Regions from separate parts of the Cellulosimicrobium sp. PMB13 genome, predicted to be linked through region 2. Evidence: riboswitches for the same ligand, from Rfam matches in the RefSeq annotation. Region 2 holds a riboswitch; the other holds the start of a gene.
What was found. A riboswitch is a leader RNA that binds a small molecule or an ion and turns the genes downstream of it on or off. The one in region 2 is predicted to bind FMN.

Region 1: it holds a riboswitch for FMN, as region 2 does, so the genes downstream of both, pnuC (nicotinamide riboside transporter PnuC) here and ribD (bifunctional diaminohydroxyphosphoribosylaminopyrimidine deaminase/5-amino-6-(5-phosphoribosylamino)uracil reductase RibD) in region 2, are expected to answer to the same signal.

Annotation. Positions count from the first base shown of each region.
Region 1 covers NZ_CP145910.1:184,758-194,682, reverse strand. The annotation lists gene V5D56_RS01050 (hypothetical protein) at 1-572, shown strand, start outside; gene V5D56_RS01045 (MBL fold metallo-hydrolase) at 648-1,373, opposite strand; gene pnuC (nicotinamide riboside transporter PnuC) at 1,462-2,157, opposite strand; FMN riboswitch at 2,326-2,452, opposite strand; partial or broken gene V5D56_RS01035 (acyltransferase family protein) at 2,619-3,680, shown strand; gene V5D56_RS01030 (TetR family transcriptional regulator) at 3,813-4,571, opposite strand; gene V5D56_RS01025 (MOSC domain-containing protein) at 4,655-5,155, shown strand; gene V5D56_RS01020 (class I SAM-dependent methyltransferase) at 5,137-6,297, opposite strand; gene V5D56_RS01015 (3' terminal RNA ribose 2'-O-methyltransferase Hen1) at 6,548-8,083, shown strand; gene V5D56_RS01010 (polynucleotide kinase-phosphatase) at 8,080-9,925, shown strand, end outside.
Region 2 covers NZ_CP145910.1:3,069,723-3,079,647, forward strand. The annotation lists gene V5D56_RS13820 (N-acetyltransferase family protein) at 1-545, opposite strand, end outside; gene rpe (ribulose-phosphate 3-epimerase) at 598-1,263, shown strand; FMN riboswitch at 1,534-1,660, shown strand; gene ribD (bifunctional diaminohydroxyphosphoribosylaminopyrimidine deaminase/5-amino-6-(5-phosphoribosylamino)uracil reductase RibD) at 1,847-2,944, shown strand; gene V5D56_RS13835 (riboflavin synthase) at 2,962-3,573, shown strand; gene ribB (3,4-dihydroxy-2-butanone-4-phosphate synthase) at 3,669-5,051, shown strand; gene ribH (6,7-dimethyl-8-ribityllumazine synthase) at 5,048-5,515, shown strand; gene V5D56_RS13850 (phosphoribosyl-ATP diphosphatase) at 5,577-5,840, shown strand; gene hisG (ATP phosphoribosyltransferase) at 5,944-6,798, shown strand; gene V5D56_RS13860 (PH domain-containing protein) at 6,856-7,353, shown strand; gene V5D56_RS13865 (DEAD/DEAH box helicase) at 7,509-9,434, opposite strand; gene V5D56_RS13870 (CDP-alcohol phosphatidyltransferase family protein) at 9,834-9,925, shown strand, end outside.

The DNA of each region.
Region 1 (9,925 bases), 1.7 Mb from region 2:
ACGCGTGCGTGCCGCACCCCGACGGCTACGGCTCCCTCGTGCGCACCACCGACGACGACGGCGCACCCTCCGCGCTCGACGTCCTCACCGCGGTCCTCGCGTCGTTCACGGGGGACCAGCCCGTGCACGCCGGGCTGTGGACGGGGTTCTCGTTCCTCTACGACCACGGCACGGACCCGCGCGACACCTCGGGCATCGGGGTGCTCGTCGGCTGGGCCGAGGACGAGCCGCCTCCGAGCGAGGAGGAGGTGGCGGCCGCGCAGGCCGAGGCGTGGGACCAGCTCGCCCCGACGCTCGTCGAGAGACCCGCGGCGCCGATGCTCCTGCTCCCGCACCGCGAGTACCACCTGTGGACGGGCACGCTGGCCGACGTCGCGGCGTTCCGCCACCACGACCAGTCGCCGAACCTGTGGTGGCCCGAGGACCGCTCGTGGTTCGTCGGGTCGGAGATCGACGCGGCGGCGACCTACCTCGGCGGGAGCGACGCGCTCGTCGACGCCGTGTGCGCCGAGGCGACGCTCGGCGCGCACCGGGTCGCGCCGTCCGACGAGATGCTGTTCGAGGACGACTGAGGCGGTCCGAGGACGACTGAGGCGCGGTCCGAGGGCGACCGGGGCCTCACCCGCTCGCCGCGGTGCCACGGGGCCTCAGGGCTGCGGGTCCGCGAAGGGGTTGCGTGCCTCGCGGATGCGCCGCGCGGCGTCGTGCAGCACGGCCTCGCCGTGGCCGAACCCGGCGATGCCCGCACCCGTGCCGGCGATCCGCCGCGCCGAGCGTCGTGTCTTGTCGCGGTCGACGTCGAACACCCCGAGGATCACCTCCCCGTCGAGCTCCGCCACGGTGTCCCCGGTCAGGACGGCGTCCAGGTGGCGCAGGTGCAGCGCGAGGCTGCCGGGGGTGTGGCCCGGGAGCAGGAGCACGTGAGCGCCTCCACCGACGGCGAGGTGGTCGCCGTCGGACACCTCCAGGTCGACCCGGCAGGGCGGCCCGGCGGGCGGCTCCGACGGCTCCGGGTGGATGGCCCGCTCCGCCGTCGTGAGCCGGGGGAGCAGTCCGGCGACCGTCCCGCGGACGACGTCCGCCTCGGGTGCCCCGGCGATCACCTGGACGTCGCCCCACGTCGCGATCTCGGCGGCCGCGCCGGCGTGGTCCTCGTGGAAGTGGGTCAGGACGACGCGGCGGACGTCGTCGCGTCCGCGGTCGAGCGCGCGCAGCGCCGACTCGACGACGGGCGCGCTGTCGGCCCATCCCGTGTCGACGAGCGTCACGCCGTCGTCATCGAGCACGAGGTAGCTGTTGAGCAGGTGCGCCGGGCCGCCGTCGATCCGCAGGCGGAACAGCGTCGGGGCGAGAGGCTGGAGGTCGGGCCGCATGGCACGAGGCTAGGAAACCGGCGACCCGGACGGGACGTCGTTCTTCTCGCAGGAGAACGCGGTCCGCCCGAAAGACGTACCCGTCCGGTCAGGCGGGCGCGCCCGCGGCCAGCGCCTCGGCCGTCGCGCGCCGGTTGATGCGCCACCACACGAAGAACCCGACGAGCGTGAACGCGCCGTAGAACACGTACATGAACGCGGACGCGTAGTACCCGGCGGACACGAGCAGCGGCACGCCGACGATGTCCACGGCGACCCAGATCAGCCAGAACTCCACCCAGCCCTTCGCCATGCCGTACGTCGCGAGGAGCGAGCCCATGAAGATCCAGGCGTCGGCCCACACCGGCTCGAACGAGCCGAGCGCGCGGAAGACGGGCGTGAGCACCGCCGTGCCGACGAGGAGGGCGACCACGAGGCCGATCCGCTGCCGCGCCGTCGCCCACCGCGGGACCACAGAGACCCCGTGGCTGTCGGCGTCCGCGTCACCGAGCCGCTGCTGCGTGCGGCGCCACTGCACCCACCCGTAGACCGACACGATGACGAACATGACCTGGCGGCCGGCCTGCCCGAGCAGGTTGACGGGGTTGGGCGTCGCGAACACCGCGCCGAGGAACACCGTGAGCAGCAGCAGGTTGCCGACGATGCCGACCGGCCACGCCCACACCTTGCGCCGCATGCCGCCCAGCGCCGATGCCAGGCCGAACCCGTTGCCGACGATCTCGCGCCACAGCAGGTGCTGGTCGCCGATCGTGAGCTGCGCGTCGAACAGCGCCATCAGGTCCATCGTTCGTCCCTCGTCCGTCCCGGGCACGGGGGCTCCGGGGTGAGGGCGGGCTCGGCGTCGTCGGCCCGTGGGGGCCGCCGACGCCGTCGCTCACCACGGCGAGGATCGTCCCCCAGGAGCGGGCTCGCCGATCTCTCGGCGGCCGCGCGCCGTCGGGACGGCCGCGCCGCACGTGCTTCCTCCCATCCGGACTGTCACCGTCGGTCCTGGAGTTCCACCAGGTCAACCGCGCGTAGGGCGCGGGTCGCGGACTGTCACCGCCGGCTCGGAATTGCACCGACCCCGGAGCACGTTCGTGCGTACTGCGTTCTGCAACGGTGGATGCTACCCGCACATTCCCTGCGACTGCGGCGCCTTAGCCCCACGGCTGACCACGACGGCGCGGACCTGGCCCTGAGGAGAGGGCATGTCTCGCCCCCGGGACGAAGCGACCGCGCCCGCGCGGCCAGGAGGCTCGGTGCGTGACCAGCACCGACGCGATCTCCGCCCCGAGCCGACGAACGGCCGGAGCCGACCCCCTTTCTCCGGATGCCCTGCCAGGGCGGTTGGCGGCGCCAGGGCGGCTCGCAGCGCTCGACGCGCTCCGGCTCCTGGCGGCCCTGGCGGTCGTCGTCTACCACTTCGTGGGGCTCGGCCATCAGGCCTGGGGCCGCGCGACGAGCGACGCCTTCCCGGTCGCCCATCTCTGGGCCGCCCGCGGCGCCTACGGGGTGCAGCTGTTCTTCGTGATCAGCGGCTTCGTCATCTTCATGACCGCACGTCACGGCAAGGGCGTGGTGCATTTCGTCGCCTCGCGGGTCGGGCGCCTGTACCCCGCGTACTGGGTCGCCGTCGTGCTGGCGTTCCTCTTCTTCGCCGTGGTCGCTCCCGGCCGGAGGGACGTCAGCGGCTCGCAGCTCGTCGCGAACCTCACGATGTTCCAGCGGGCGTTCGACGTGGCGGATCTGGACGGCGCCTACTGGACGCTGTGGGCGGAGCTGCGGTTCTACGTCCTGATCGCCGTGCTGCTCGCCCTCGGAGCCCTGCGGGGAAGGCGGCTCGTGGTCTTCGTCGTCGCCTGGCCCGTGGTCGGGGCGGCGGCCCAGGTGCTGGGGAGCGACCTGGTCGCGCAGGTCCTCATCGGCACCGACGCCTCGCTGTTCGCCTGCGGGATGGCGCTCTACCTGCTGGCCGAGGACCTGCGGAGCCGAGGCGCCTGGGTCGCTCTGGCCGTCAACGTCACGCTCGCCCTCGGGTACGCCAGCGGTGTCCAGGCGGCCCGCGTGGCCTCGAACGCGGGCGTGCACCTGGACCGCGTGGAGTCGGCGGCCGTCGTCGCGGCGTGCGTGGCGGCCGTGGCGATCTGTGTGCTGACGCCGGTCCGGCACGTCTCGTGGCGCGGCTTCGTCGCCGCGGGCACGCTGAGCTACCCCTTGTACCTCCTCCACTCCCTCTGGGGCCGCTGGATGATCGAGCACCTCCACCCGGGCCTGGGGCGCGCGACGACGTTCGTGCTGGTGCTCGGAACCTGCCTGCTCGCCGCGTGGGCTCTCCACCGCGGCGTCGAGCGGCCTGTGGGCCCGAGGCTCCGGCGTCAGGTCCTCCGGCTGCTCCGGCGCCCCGCGGGACAGGATCGCGGGATCCGGCCGGGGGACGTGCTGCGCGTCCGACCCGGGTCAGCCCAGGGCGTCGCGGACGGCGCGCGCGACGTCGTCGGCGACGTCCGCGGCGTTCGCGCCCGCGTCGACGACCGTCACGACGACGCGGCGGCGGTCCGCCGTGCCTGCGCCGCGAGCCGGGGCCCCGGCGGGGTCGTCGGCGGTGAACCGTCCGGCCGCGGCGCGGCGCAGCTCGGCGAACGCCTCCTCGAGCTGCGGGCGCAGGTCCTGCTCGGGGTCGCGCAGCCAGCGGCGCAGGAGCGCGTTGTGCACGGCGACCACGGACGCGGCGAACGCGATGGACGCGGTGGAGCGCCGCGCGTCGGGCGGCAGGGCGTCGCGCAGGTAGGCCGTGAAGGCGCGTTCGTAGCGGTGGGTGGTCACCAGCTCGCGGTCCCGGAGCGCGGGCACCTGCTGGAGCAGGCCGTGGCGCGCGAGCGACGTCTCGCGCTGGCCGACGTGGTGGTCGAACACGAGGCGCGCCGCGCGGCAGACCTCGAGGTACGGGTCGACGGACGGGTCCGGGACGAGGTTCCCCGCGGCGTCGGGCACGGGCCGGGTCGCGGCGAGCATGACCACGACCTCGTCGAGGAGCAGCTCGTGGTCCGCGAAGACCACGTCCTCCTTCGAGCGGAAACGGCGGAAGAAGGTGGCGCGGCTGACCTGGGCGGCGTCGGCGATCTCCTCGACGGTGGTCTGCTCGTACCCCTTGCGGGTGAAGAGCTCGATCGCTGCGTCGACGGCCTGGGCATGGGTGCGGCTGCGGACGTCGGTCATGGACGGGACGGTACACCGGTACCGGGTCCCCGCTCGGGGGAGCGCTGATGGTGACCGGCCGGGCGAGGTGGCACGCTGGTCCGGTGACCGAACCGCCCCGCGTGCACTCGATCCACGTCGCCAAGGCGCGACGGCTGCCCACCCGCACCGTCCCCCAGGTCGAGGCGGAGGAAGGCCGCGGGCTCGTCGGCGACCGGTACCACGGGTCCAAGCACCGGCACGTGACCGTCCAGACCCTCGCGGACCTCGCCGCCGCCTCCTCAGAGCTCGGGCAGGAGATCGACCCCGGCCTCACGCGGCGCAACGTGACCCTCACGCACGGCCACCTCCCCACGAAGCCCGGGTCGTTCCTCACGCTGGGCGACGTCGAGCTCCAGGTGCTGCGCATCGCCGCACCGTGCCGGCTGCTCGACGACTGGATCGCACCCGGAGCCATGCGCTCGATGCACGCGCGCGGCGGGGTGGTGTGCCGCCTGCTGTCGTCCGGGACGATCCACGTCGGCGACGAGGCCCGGTGGCCGGACCCGGCCGACCAGGCCGACCCGGCGAGCCCCGGCGGGACCGGTCAGAGCACGAGCCGGTAGAACCGGAAGAACGAGAAGTCGTCGACGGGCAGCACCTCGACGCCCGAGTACCCCGCCTCCAGCGCGTAGCGCCGCAGCGTCGCGGGTCGCATGACGGTCCCCGTCCCGGCGGACGGCTGCGTCGACAGCCCGTCGGGCAGGCACACGAAGAGGCTGTAGCCGTACATGATCCGGTCGACGTCGTCGGCCGGGGCGCTGAACTCGTCGGCGACGGCCTCGTCCATGACGACCACCACGCCGTCGGGCCGCACCGCGCGACGTACCGCGTCGAGCACAGCGACGGGGCGCGGCAGGTCGTGCACGCACTCGAACGCGAACGCGGCGTCGAACGGCTCGGCGAGCGCGAGCTCCGCGGCGTCGGCGCGGTGGAACGTCACGCGGTCCCCGAGCCCGGCCGCGTCCGCGGCGGTCCGGGCCGCCTCGACCGACGGCCGGTCCACGTCGATCCCGTGCACGACGGCGCCCGGGTACGCCCGCGCGATCGCGAGCGTCGACCAGCCGAACCCGCACCCGACGTCGACGACGCGCGCACCCGGCCGCGACAGCACGTCGTGAACCTCGGGCAGGCGCGTGAGCGCGGGCCCCAGCTCGCGCTCGAACCACGGCCGGTTGACGTCCGCCTGCGCCTCGCGCGCGTCGTCGCCGAGCTGGTCCCACGACACCCCGCCGCCCGTCCGGTAGGCGTCGAGGAGGTGGGGGAGCTGCGGGCCGATCGCCCCGACGAACCGCGCGAGCGGCGCGGAGTACGCGAGCGACGTCGTGTCCGTGAGGACCTCGGCGTGCGCGGCGGGCAGGGCGTAGCGGCGCTCGCGGGCGACGTCCTGCGGGTCCGCGACGAGCGCGGGTGCCGCACCGGGGTCCTCGGCGGCGAGGATGCCCGACGCCGCCTGCTGCTCGAGCCACTCGCGCGCGTAGCGCTCGTGCGTGCCGGTCGCCTCGGCGAGCGCCGTGGAGGTCAGCGGTCCGGCGTCGGCGAGGGCGCGGTACCAGCCGAGCCGGTCCCCGACGTGCACCGCGAGCACGTCGATCGCGCCGAGCGTCGCGGTGAACAGGCGCTCCGCGAAGGCGTCGACGGGCGCGGCGTCGTGCGGTCCCTCGCCAGGGTCGCGCGGCTGCGCGCTCGTCCGTTCCTCGGTCGTCACGACGGTCCCGTCCACGGTGGCCGGGCGTGCCGTGAGCGGCGCCGCCCGTCCCCCGACGGTAGACCTGCGAGACGCCCCGCGTCGATGGTCCGACCGGCTGAATCTCGACCGGTTCTCGGTGCTCGACCGGAGACGGCCCCCGGCGGTCCCACCCGCGCGCCGGGCCCCCGCCGAGCCCCACCGAGTCTCCGACGAGTCCTGCGGTGAATCCTGGTGCCCGGTCGGCCGACGGGATGACAGCATGTCGGCCATGCTCGTGACCCTGACCGCGACGGCGGCGCACGACCTCGGCCTCGACGACGCGACCGACCTCGGCTTCCTGCTGCACAAGCACCCCGGTCGTGCGCAGTCGTTCGACCTCCCGGTGGGTCGGGCGCACGTCTTCTACCCCGAGGCGACGCCCGAGCGCTGCACGGCGGCGCTGCTGCTGGAGGTCGACCCGGTGGGGATCGTCCGGGACAAGCGGTTCGGGGGCTCCGGAGGCGGGTTCGCCCTCGCGCAGTACGTCAACGACCGGCCGTACGCGGCGTCGTCCCTGGTCGCCGTCGCGCTCGGCAAGGTCTTCTCCACCGCGGCGGCGGGCCGGTGCGACGCGCGCCCGGACCTCGCGGCGACCGCGATCCCCCTGGAGATCCATGTCCCGTCGCTCCCGTGCCGCGGCGGCGCCGGTCTCGCGCGCCGCTTCTTCGAGCCGCTCGGCTGGGTGGTCGAGGCGACGGCCGAGCCGCTCGACCCGACGGTCCCGGCGTGGGGGGACGCGCACGTCGTCGACCTCCGCCTGCGGGGGACGGTGCGGCTGGCCGACGCGCTGACGCAGCTCTACGTCCTCCTCCCGGTGCTCGACGACGCGAAGCACTACTGGGTGTCGACCGACGAGGTCGACAAGCTCGTGCGCGCGGGCGGCGGCTGGCTCGCCGACCACCCCGAGCGCGAGCAGATCGCCCGCCGGTATCTCGCGCACCAGCAGCGCTACGTCGACGACGCCGTCGCACGCCTCAGCGCTCTCGACGACACCTCGGGCGCTCCCGCCCACGCTGCCGAACCCCGGGTTGTCCCCCGATCAGGGGCCGTATCAGGGGACAACCCGGGGTTCGGCGACGTGCCGGCGGACGACACGCCCCCGCCGCTCGCCCGGCAGCGCGCGGACGCGGTGCTCGCCGCGCTGCACGACGCCGGCGCCCGGACGGTCGTCGACCTCGGGTGCGGGGAGGGGGCGCTGCTCCGGCGTCTCGCGGCCGACAGGTCCTTCACGCGCATCCTCGGCACCGACGTCTCGGCGGGAGAGCTCGATCGGGCCGCGACGCGACTGCGCCTCCACGACGCGAGCGACGCCGAGCGCGAGCGCGTGCAGCTCGTGCAGTCGTCGCTCACCTACGCCGACGACCGCCTGGCGGGCTTCGACGCGGCGGTGCTCATGGAGGTCGTCGAGCACGTCGACCCGTCGCGCCTGGACGCGCTCGAACGGGCCGTGCTCGGGCGCGCGCGGCCGCGGACCGTCGTCGTCACGACGCCGAACGCGGAGTACAACGTGCACTACTCCAATCTGCTGCCCGGCCCGGACGGCACGGCCGCCGGTGGGCTGCGCCACCCCGACCACCGGTTCGAGTGGACCCGCGCGGAGCTGCGCGCGTGGGCGGAGGCGGCGGCCGAACGGTTCGGGTACACGGTGGCGTACCGCGACGTCGGGCCGGTCGACGCAGGGACCGCGGAGGCAGGCTCCACCGAGCCGCGCGGCGCGGGGCCGTCGACGCAGATGGCGGTCTTCACCCTCGGAGGTGCGGCATGACGGAGCAGGTCGCCCACGAGCAGCAGGAACAGGAGACGCGGGAGCTGCGGGTCCCCGCGTCGAGCCTCGTCGTGCTCGTCGGTGTCTCCGGGTCCGGCAAGTCGACGTTCGCACGCGAGCGGTTCGGCCCGTACGAGACGGTGTCGTCGGACGTGTGCCGCGGGCTCGTGTCGAACGACGAGAACGACCAGAGCGCCACGACGGCCGCGTTCGAGGTGCTCGAGACGATCGTCGCGAAGCGCCTTCAGGCGAACCTCCTCACCGTCGTCGACGCGACGAACGTGCAGCGCGAGGCGCGCAAGGGCCTCGTCGCGCTCGCGCGTGCCCACGACGTCCTGCCCGTCGCGATCGTGCTCGACGTCCCCGAGCAGGTCGCCGTCGAGCGCAACGTCGCGCGCGCCGACCGCGACTTCGGCGCGCACGTCGTGAAGCGCCAGCGCGCGGCGCTGCGGTCGTCGCTCAAGAGCCTGTCGCGCGAGGGCTTCCGCACGGTCCACGTGCTGCGCGGCACGGACGAGATCGACGCGGCGCGGATCGTCCGCACGCCGCTGCTCACCGACCGACGGGACGAGACGGGTCCGTTCGACGCGATCGGCGACGTCCACGGCTGCCTCGACGAGCTGCTCACGCTCCTCGACCGTCTCGGCTACGTCGTCGAGCACGACGACGCCGGCCGCCCCGTCGACGCCGCCCACCCCGAGGGGCGGCGCGCGATCTTCCTCGGCGACCTGGTCGACCGCGGTCCCGACTCGCCCGGCGTCCTGCGCCTCGCGATGGGCATGGTCCGCGCGGGGCACGCGCTCGCCGTCCCGGGCAACCACGAGCACAAGCTCGTGCGGGCGCTCGCCGGTCGCGACGTGCAGGTCTCCCACGGGCTCGAGACGACGCTCGCGCAGCTCGCCGCCGAGCCCGAGGAGTTCCGGCGCGACGTCGAGACCTTCTGCCGCGACCTCGTCTCGCACCTCGTGCTCGACGGCGGCGCGCTCGTCGTCGCGCACGCCGGCCTCAAAGAGTCGTACCAGGGCCGCGCGTCGGGGCGCGTGCGGAGCTTCGCGATGTACGGCGACACGACGGGCGAGACCGACGAGTTCGGCCTGCCCGTGCGCTATCCGTGGGCGCGGGACTACCGCGGCCGCGCCATGGTCCTCTACGGGCACACGCCCACGCCCGACGCCGAGTGGGTCAACGGCACGATGTGCCTCGACACCGGGTGCGTGTTCGGCGGGAAGCTGTCGGCGCTGCGGTATCCGGAGAGGGAGGTCGTCCAGGTCCCGGCTGCGCGGGTGTCCTACGAGCCCGCGCGGCCGTTCCTCCCCGAGACCGCGCCCGGCACCGTGCCCGACGGCGCACGCGGGGCGGGGTCTCCCGGCTCGCCCGAGGTGCGTGGCACGGTGGCCCGCGAGCCCGACCTGCTCGACGTCGCCGACGTCCTCGGCCGCCGCGTGGTCGAGACCGCGCACCACGGTCGCGTGACGATCGGCGAGGAGAACGCGGCGGGGGCGCTCGAGGTCATGAGCCGCTTCGCGGTCGACCCGCGCCTCCTGACGTACCTGCCGCCGACCATGAGCCCTGTCGCGACGTCGACCCGGCCGGGACTGCTCGAGCACCCCGACGGCGCGTTCGCGGCCTACGCGCGCGACGGCGTCGGGCGGGTCGTGTGCGAGGAGAAGCACATGGGCTCGCGCGCGGTCCTGCTCGTCGCGCGGGACTCGGGCGTGCCCGGAGGGTCGCGGGTCGTCGCCGAGAGGTTCGGCATCGACGCTCCCGGCGCCGTGCACACCCGCACGGGCCGGTCGTTCCTCGACGAGCCGACGACGGCCCTGCTGCTCGGTCGTGCCGCCG
Region 2 (9,925 bases):
ACCGTCTCGTGGTCCGTAGGCGCCTCCAGGGCGCGCTGCAGGAGGATCGTGTCGACCCAGCGGCCGTGCTTGAAGCCGACGGCGGTCAGCCGTCCCGCCTCAGCGAACCCGAACCGGCGGTGCAGCGGGAGGGAGCCCGCGGCGTCGGGGACGTCGGCGACGACGGACACGACCTGGCGCACGCCCGAGGCTCGCAGCACGTCGAGCAGGGCGCCGAGGAGCGCCGTGCCGAGGCCCTGTCCGGTGTACCGGGGGTCGAGGTAGATCGTGTCCTCGACCGTGTGCCGGTACGCCGCCTTCGGCCTCCACGGTCCCGCGTACGCGAAGCCGGCGACGACGCCGTCGACGTCGGCCACGAGGAACGGCAGCCCCGCGGCCGCGAGGTCGCGCCGCTTGGCGTCCCAGCGGGAGGCGTCCCAGGGCTCCTCCTCGAACGTCACCTGCGTGTCGCGGACGAAGGGGGCGAAGATCTCCGCGACGCGGGGCAGGTCGCCCGCGACGAGGGGGCGGACGGTGGCGCGCGACGGGGGAGGGAAGGAGTCCACGGCGTGAGCCTAGGGCGCGGCCGTCGTGGGCGGCACCCCTAGGCTGGTCCCCATGGCAGCCCTCATCGCCCCGAGCATCCTGTCCGCCGACTTCGCGAACCTCGAGCGCGACCTCCGCGCGATCGAGACGGCGGACTACGCCCACGTCGACGTCATGGACAACCACTTCGTGCCGAACCTCACGCTGGGGCTGCCGGTGTTCGAGCGCCTGGCGCAGGTGTCACCCGTGCCGATCGACGCGCACCTCATGATCGAGGACCCGGACCGCTGGGCGCCCGCGTACGCGGAGGCGGGCGCGGCGTCGGTCACGTTCCACGCCGAGGCGGCGACGGCGCCCGTGCGGCTCGCGCGCGAGCTGCGCCGGCTCGGGGCGAGGGCGGGCGTCGCGCTGCGCCCCGCGACGCCCGTCGAGCCGTACCTCGACCTGCTGTCCGAGGTGGACATGATCCTCGTCATGACGGTCGAGCCGGGCTTCGGCGGGCAGTCGTTCATCGACGGCACGCTGCCCAAGATCCGGCGCGCACGGCAGGCCGTGAGCGAGGCGGGCCTGGACGTGTGGATCCAGGTCGACGGGGGAGTGTCCCGCGACACGATCGAGCGGGCGGCCGACGCCGGCGCGAACGTCTTCGTGGCGGGTTCGGCCGTCTACGGCGCCGAGAGCATCCCGGGGGAGATCCAGGCTCTGCGGGATCTTGCCGGAGCCGCGCACACGCACTGACCGGGCCGGGCAGAGCGCAGAGATCTCCGCTCGATCAGTGTCGCTCTGCGTTCGAATAAATAGTGTGCCAAGCGGTCATCACCCCACATCACCAGTCCTGCGACCCCACCACACGCCCCGACGACCCGACCGACCGTGGTCGATGCGCGGTCGAGCTCAGGCCCGCATGCACCCGCGGCTGCGTTCACGTCCGCGTCACGTTCGTCCGGTCCACGGACCGTGGGGGAGGCGGTGCGGCGGTGTGGCATCCTGGACGGCAGCAGTACGCACGAACGTGCTCCGGGGTCGGTGCAATTCCGAGCCGGCGGTGACAGTCCGCGACCCGCGCCCTACGCGCGGTTGACCTGGTGGAACTCCAGGACCGACGGTGACAGTCCGGATGGGAGGAAGCACGTGCGGCGCGGTCGACCCCACGCGGGAGCCGGCCACGCGGGTGCCGGGCGGTGGTCCGGGCCCTCGTGACCGACGACCTCGGTGAGCCGACCCGCCGTGGTGAGCGGCACGCGGCGAGCCCTGTCGGGAGCCCGCGACTTCTCCGCCCGCCCTCGCCCCGGAGTGACCGTGCCCGGCAGGACGAGGACCGATGGGCTCGCAGCACCTGACGATCGACGGCGCGATGTCTCGCGCGCTCGAGCTCGCCGCGCGCGGCCCGGCGTACGGCCCCAACCCGCGGGTCGGCTGCGTCCTGCTCGCCCCGCCCACGGGTACGGACCTCCTGCGCGACCGCGCGACCCCCGAGGCCGTCGACGCCCGGGCGCGCAGGGTGCTCGCCGAGGGGTACCACCGGGGCGCCGGCACGCCGCACGCGGAGGCCGCGGCGTTGGCTGACGCCCGGGAGCGCGGGATCGACGTCCGTGGTGCGACGGCGGTCGTGACCCTCGAGCCGTGCGCCCACACCGGACGTACCCCGCCCTGCGCCGACGCGCTCCTCGCGGCCGGCGTGGCCGAGGTGGTCCACGCCGTCGACGACCCGAACCCGGCCGCGGCGGGCGGTGCCGCGCGACTGCGCGCCGCGGGCGTCCGCGTCGTGCGCGGCGTACGCGCGGCCGAGGGGACGGCCCTGCTGCACGTGTGGCTCACCGCGGCCGCACGAGGCACCCCGTACGTCACGCTGAAGACCGCGACGTCGCTCGACGGGTTCGTCGCGGCGCAGGACGGCACGAGCCGGTGGATCACGGGCCCGGAGGCGCGCGCGCACGCCCACCGTGTCCGGGCGACCGTCGACGCGATCGCCGTCGGGTCTGGCACCGTCCGGGCCGACGACCCGGCGCTCACCGCGCGCGCGACGGGCCCCGACGGCGTCGAGCGGCTCGCCGACCACCAGCCGCTGCGCGTCGTCGTGGGGCGATCCGGGATCCCGCCGCAGGCTCGGCTGCGCGGCGAGGGCGGGGCCCTCGTGCACGTGCGCACGCACGACGTCCGTGAGGTCCTCGCCGAGCTCGGGGCGCGCGACGTTCGCCACGTGCTCCTCGAGGGCGGCCCGACGCTCGCGACGGCGTTCCTCGCGGCGGACGCCGTCGACGAGCTGCACGCCTACGTCGCCCCCGTGCTGCTCGGTGCCGGGAAGCGCGTCGTGGGCGACCTGGGCGTGACCACGATCGGGGCCGCGCGGCGGTTCCGCACGGTCGAGGTACGGCGCGTCGGCGACGACGCGCTGACGGTGTCGAGACGGATCGGCTGAGAGGCAGGAGAGATCGCATGTTCACGGGGATCGTCGAGGAGATCGGCACGGTGCGCGAGATCGCGTTCCCGGGCGGGGCGGGCGCGGACGCGGTGCTGACGGTCGAAGGGCCGCTCGCGACGTCGGACGCGGCGCTGGGCGACTCGATCGCCGTCGACGGCGTGTGTCTCACCGTCTCGTCGCTCGGGGGAGACGGGACGTTCGGCGCCGACGTCATGCCGGAGTCGCTGCGCCGCACGACGCTCGGTGACCTGCGTCCGGGGTCGCGGGTCAACCTCGAGCGGGCGGTGCGCGTGGACGCCCGGCTCGGCGGTCACGTGGTGCAGGGGCACGTCGACGGCGTGGCGACGCTCGCGAGCCGTGACCCGGGCGACCGCTGGGACGACCTGGTCTTCTCCGCGCCGGCCGAGCTGTTGCGCTACGTCGCGGAGAAGGGCTCGATCGCCGTGAGCGGCGTCTCGCTCACGGTCACCTGCGTCGACGGCGCGACGTTCGGCGTCTCCCTCATCCCGACGACCCTCGAGGCGACCGTCCTCGGCGCGCTGGCGCCCGGAGACCGCGTGAACCTCGAGGTCGACGTCCTGGCGAAGTACGTCGAGCGGCTGCTCGCCACCGGGGCGGCGTCGTGAGCGCGGACGACGTCGTGCCGGGCGAGGCGGTCCGGGGCGACGCGAGGAGAGGCGACGCCGTGACGGACCCGGGCGAGGCCGCGAGCGCCGCGGTCGTGGGGTCCCGCGGGGTGCGGCTGGGTTCGGTCGAGGAGGCGCTGGAGGCGATCCGTGCGGGGCGCCCGGTGCTGGTGGCGGACTCCCCGGACCGGGAGAACGAGGCGGACGTGGTGTTCGCGGCGCGGGACGTGTCGGCGGAGTGGGTGGCGTGGACGATCCGGCACTCGTCGGGGTACCTGTGCGCGCCGATGCCGGCGGCGCGGGCGGACGCGCTGGAGCTGCCGTTGATGGTTCCGCGGAGCGAGGACCCGCGGCGGACGGCGTACACGGTGACGGTGGACGCGGCGTCGGGTGTGACGACGGGGATCTCGGCGCAGGACCGGGCGCGGACGTTGCGGGTGCTGGCGGACCCGGGGTCGGGGGCGGGGGACCTGATCCGGCCGGGGCACGTGCTGCCGTTGCGGGCGGTGCCGGGCGGGGTGCTGCACCGTGCGGGGCACACGGAGGCGGCGGTGGACCTGGTGCGGTTGGCGGGCGCGGGTGAGGTGGGGGGTATCGCGGAGCTGGTGCACGACGACGGGTCGATGATGCGTCTGGAGGACGCGGCGGGGCTGGCGGAGCGTGACGGTCTGGTGCTGCTGACGATCGCGGACCTGGTGGCGTGGCGGCGGGTGCACGATCCTGCGGCGACGGAGCCGAGCGGTGCTGCGGGGACGGAGCGGGAGCTCTCGGTGCGCCGGGTGCACCGGACGGCGGAGGCGGCGCTGCCGACGGAGCACGGCATGTTCCGCGTGCTGGGGTACCGGGACCTGCGGACGGGGGCGGAGCACGTGGCGCTGGTCCCGCCGGTTCCCGGACCGGAGGGCTCGGTACGGGGGAGCTCGGTACCGGCGCGACCGTCCGCGAGCGCCGCCGGGGCGGTGGCGCCGGTGGTGCGGGTGCACTCGGAGTGCTTGACGGGGGACGCGTTCGGGTCGTCGCGGTGCGACTGCGGTCCGCAGCTGCGGGCGGCGATGGGTCGTGTCGCGGCGGAGGGTGGTGCGGTGGTGTACCTGCGGGGGCACGAGGGTCGGGGGATCGGCCTGCTGGCGAAGCTGGGGGCGTACGAGCTGCAGGACGCGGGGTTGGACACGGTGCAGGCGAACCTGGAGCTGGGGTGGCCGGCGGACCGTCGGGAGTACGGGGCGGCGGCGGCGATCCTGGCGGACCTGGGGCTGTCGCGGGTGACGTTGCTGACGAACAACCCGGCAAAGGTGACGGGTCTGGTGGCGCACGGGATCGACGTGGCGGCGACGGAGCGGATCGAGGTGGGTCACGGGGAGCACAACCGGGCGTACCTGGTGACGAAGAAGGTGGCGATGGGTCACCTGCTGGAGACGATCGAGGCCCCGGGTGGTCCGGGGGTCGTGGTGCGGGACGAGACGGAGGAGGAGCGATGAGTGGTGCGGGTGCGCCGTCGATCGAGGTGGACGGGTCGGGGCTGCGGGTGACGGTGGTCGCGGCGAGCTGGCACACGGAGGTGATGGACGGTCTGGTGGCGGGTGCGCGGCGTGCGTTGGAGGCGGCGCACGTGTCGCACGTGTCGGTGGTGCGGGTGCCGGGGTCGTTCGAGCTCCCGGTGGCGGCGGCGCGGGCGGTGGAGCACGGTGCGGACGCGGTGGTGGCGCTGGGTGTGGTGATCCGTGGGGGGACACCGCACTTCGAGTACGTGTGCCAGGCGGCGACGGCGGGGCTGACGGACGTGAGCGTGCGGTCGGGGGTGCCGGTGGGGTTCGGGGTGCTGACGTGCGACGACGAGCAGCAGGCGCTGGACCGTGCCGGGCTGCCGGGCTCGCGGGAGGACAAGGGTGCGGAGGCGGCGCAGGCGGCGGTGGCGACGGTCGTGGCCCTGCGGTCGCTGTGAGGGGTGCCCGGTGGGCGGACCCGGGTCGGGCGGCCCGGGGGCGGCGGATACCCTGGGACGTGTGAAGACGTTCGAGTCCCTGTTCGCCGAGCTCTCGGAGAAGGCCACGACACGACCTGCCGGTTCCGGCACGGTCGCCGAGCTGGACGCCGGGGTGCATGCGATCGGGAAGAAGGTCGTCGAGGAGGCGGCCGAGGTGTGGATGGCCGCCGAGTACGAGGGCGACGTGAAGACGGCGGAGGAGATCTCCCAGCTGCTGTACCACCTGCAGGTGCTCATGGTCGCGAAGGGCCTGAGCCTGCAGGACGTGTACGAGCATCTGTGAGCGGCCCCGGCCGGTGGTGTGATCCTGCCGCCGGCCGCGAGCGCCGCACGTCGCCGCCCGTCCTCGCTCCCCGTTGACCCTGCTCCTGAACGAAGGTCCCACCATGCTGCGTATCGCCGTCCCCAACAAGGGGTCCCTGTCCGAGCCCGCCGTCGAGATGCTGCGCGAGGCGGGGTACCGCCAGCGGCGTGACGCGCGCGAGCTGGTGCTCGCGGACCCGGACAACGACGTCGAGTTCTTCTTCCTGCGCCCGCGCGACATCGCGGTGTACGTGGGGTCGGGGACGGTCGACGTCGGGATCACGGGTCGGGACCTGCTCCTGGACTCGGGGGCGGACGCGGTGGAGCACATGCAGCTCGGGTTCGGCGGGTCGACGTTCCGGTACGCGGCCCCCGCGGGGGCGGTCACGTCGTTGGAGCAGGTGCAGGGCCTGCGGGTCGCGACGTCGTACGAGGTGCTGGTCGAGGGTCACCTGCGCTCGCACGGTGTCGACGCGACGGTGGTGCACCTGGACGGTGCCGTGGAGTCGGCGGTGCAGCTCGGGGTGGCGGACGTCGTCGCGGACGTGGTCTCGACGGGCACGACGCTGCGCGGTGCGGGGCTCGAGGTGTTCGGTGACCCGATCCTCGAGTCGGAGGCGGTGCTGATCCGTCCGCGCGCGGTCGCGGAGGCGGACGTGCCGGCGGGCGTGGAGGTGCTGGGCCGTCGTCTGCGGGGCGTGCTCACGGCCCGGGAGTACGTCCTCATGGACTACGACGTGCCGGTGTCGCTCGTGGAGCAGGCGGTGGCGATCACGCCGGGCCTGGAGTCCCCGACGGTGTCGCCGCTGCACGACCGGGAGTGGGCGGCGGTGCGCGCGATGGTGCGGCGTGACCGGACGAACCAGGTGATGGATGCGCTGTACGACGTCGGTGCGCGCGCGATCCTGGTGACGAGGATCCACGCGTCCCGCCTCTGACAGGGTGCGGCGTGCGCTGGGCGGTCGTGTGCGGTCGGCGTGTGAGACGGTGACGGCATGAGCGGTGCGTCGTTCCCGGAGGCGGGCCTGCCGGGTGATCGCCGGGAGGACCCGTACCGGGTGTTCCGGCCGCGCTTCGGCCTGGTGTCGGCGTGGGCCACGGGTGTCGTCGTGGTGGGGGCGTGCGTCGTCGTGGGGGTGCTCGCGACCGGTCCCCTCGGGACGTCGTGGGTGAACAGGCTCTCGCTCGCGGCGTTCGCGCTGTTCGCGGCGTGGCTGCTGTGGCGTCTGGGCGGGGTGCACGCGGTGCCGAGCCGCGCGGGCCTGCGGGTGCGCAACGTCATCTACACGCGCGAGCTGGAGTGGGCGCAGGTCGTGTCGGTGCGGTTCGGCAGCGGCGACCCGTGGGTGCGGCTCGACCTCGCCGACGGGTCCACGCTCGCCGTCATGGGGATCCAGCGGGCCGACGGCGGCCGCGGAGACCTGGAGGCCCGTCGCCTCGCGGCGCTGGTCCAGGCGCACGGCGAGGCGGCGGAGCGCGACGTCCGGAGCTGACGGGCGGTGGGTGCTGGTCGGCCCGCACCCGGCGCGCACGACGGCGGACACGACGAAGGGCCCGGTCTCGTTCCCGAGACCGGGCCCTTCGTCCGTGCAGGGGCGGTGCCGTCACCCACCCGACAGGGGGACGACGGCACCGTCCGGTGCGCTGGTCAGTACGCCGTGCGGTGGCGCGGCTTGCGGTCGCCCCGGTCGTCGTGACGGTCCGTGCGCTCGCGACGCTCGTCGCTGCGGCCCGACGGGCCGTGGGCGCCGCGGGGGCGGTCGCCCGTCGGACGCGGGGCGCGGCCGCGTGCGGGCGGCGCGCCCTCGTCGAGGCGGATGCGCAGGAACTTGCCCGCGACCCGGGCCCGCGAGATGCGGTCGAGCGTCGCGTCGTCGAGCGGCGCGGCGATGTCGACGAGGGAGAACGACGGGAAGATGTCGATCTTGCCGACGTCCGACCCGTTGAGGCCCGCCTCGTTCGTCAGCGCACCGACGATGCCGCCGGGCTGGGCGCCGTGCGTGTGGCCCACCGACAGGCGGTACCGGGTGCCGACGGCGTCGCGACGGATGCCGCGCGTCCCGTCACCGTCGCGACGGCCCGACGCGCGGTCGCCGCGCGAGCCGCCACGGTCGCCCGAGCGCTCGGTGCGGGCCGAGCGCGCCTGGTCGCGCGCCTGGGCACGCTCCGCCTCGAAGCGCTCCTGCTCCTCGCGGGCCTGCGGGCCGTCGTCCCCGACGGCGAGCGCCACGAGCGCCGCGGCGAGGTCGACGGGGTCGACGTCCTGCTCGGCGACGACCGCGCGCACCATGTCGGCGTACATCGCGAGACGCCCGGCCTCACGACGCTCGGGGACCTGCCCGAGCAGGCGGCGCGCCTTGTGCGCGGACACGTCCGCGGGCGAGGGGATCTCGACCTCCTCGAGCGGCGTGCGCGTGGTGCGCTCGATCGCGCGCAGGCGCCCGCGCTCGTGCGGGGTGACGAAGCTCAGCGCCTCGCCCGTGCGGCCCGCGCGACCGGTACGGCCGATGCGGTGCACGTACGCCTCGGGCTCGCCCGGCAGGTCGAAGTTCACGACGAGGCCGATGCGGTCGACGTCGAGGCCGCGGGCTGCGACGTCGGTCGCGACGAGCACGTCCAGGGCGCCCGAGCGCAGGCGCTCGACGATCTTCTCGCGGTCCTTCTGCGCGACGTCGCCCGAGATCGTCGCGGCAGAGATGCCGCGCTCGACGAGCGCGGAGCCGACCTCCTCGGCCGCGCCGCGCGTGCGGGTGAAGACGATCGCGGCGTCGGCGTCCGACGTCGCGAGGACGCGGGCGAGCGACCCGGTCTTGTGGCGGAACGGCACGACCGCGTACGTCTGGCGGACGCTCGTCACCGTGGAGGACTGACGCGAGACCGCGATCTCGACCGGGTCGGTGAGGTGCTCGGCCGCGACCCGGCGGATCGGGGCCGGCATGGTCGCGGAGAAGAGGGCGACCTGACGCTCGCGCGGCGCGCGGGAGAAGATCGTGTCGACGTCCTCCGCGAAGCCCATGCGGAGCATCTCGTCCGCCTCGTCGAGCACGAGGAAGCGCACGTCGTCGAGCACGAGGGTGCCGCGCTCGATGTGGTCGATGACGCGACCCGGGGTGCCGACGACGACCTGCGCACCGGCCGCGAGCGCCCGCTGCTGCGGCTGGTACGGCGAGCCGCCGTAGACCGCGAGGACGTCGACCTTGGGCAGCTGCGCGGCGAACGTCTCGATCGCGTCGGCGACCTGCATCGCGAGCTCGCGCGTCGGGGTCAGCACGACCGCCTGCACGCGCCGCAGCGCGGGGTCGACCGCGGCCAGCAGCGGGAGACCGAACGCGGCCGTCTTGCCGGTGCCGGTCTGCGCGACGCCGGTGATGTCGCGACCGGCGAGCAGCGCGGGGATGGCCTGCGCCTGGATCGCGGACGGCGTGACGAAGCCGAGGTCGGACACGGCGCGCGCGAGCGACGCCGGGAGGCCGAGGGACGCGAACGACGCGTCGTCGGCCGGGGGAGCGGCGGGGGTGGAGTCGGTGGAGGAGTGGTCGAGGGCGCGCGAGGGCGCGACGACGTCAGCAGTCATGGGGCGGTGAGGACCGTTTCGTGTCGGGGTGGCGGAGTGGCGTGCGGTCGCCAGGTCGGCTCTCGCAGGTCGCACTCCCGAACACACCTGGCCGGGCGCCGACCGCGGCCGATGACGGCCGTGCGGGCGGGGGATCCGGCCACTCTCACAGAACACGCGGGACGAGCGACGAACTCCACAGGTGAGCACCATCCTACCGGAGCGGGCGCGCCACCGTCGTGGAGAGGGCGGTGACGTCGCTCACCAGGGCTGGGCCGTGGAGGCGCGACGGGTGATTTCGCACGACGCGCCCACCGCGGCCGAAAATGCGCACCCCCGGCCGGGCTCGCCTACGTAGGATGGTCGCTGCGGTGCGAGCCGCGATCCTCAGGCGAGGCAGGACGAGCACGGGCGGTGAGCGTGGCAGCAGGGCAGCAGGTGAGCTCCCGTGTCGTGACCGTCCCGAACGTCATCAGTCTCGTGCGCCTGTTGCTCGTCCCGGTGTTCGCGGT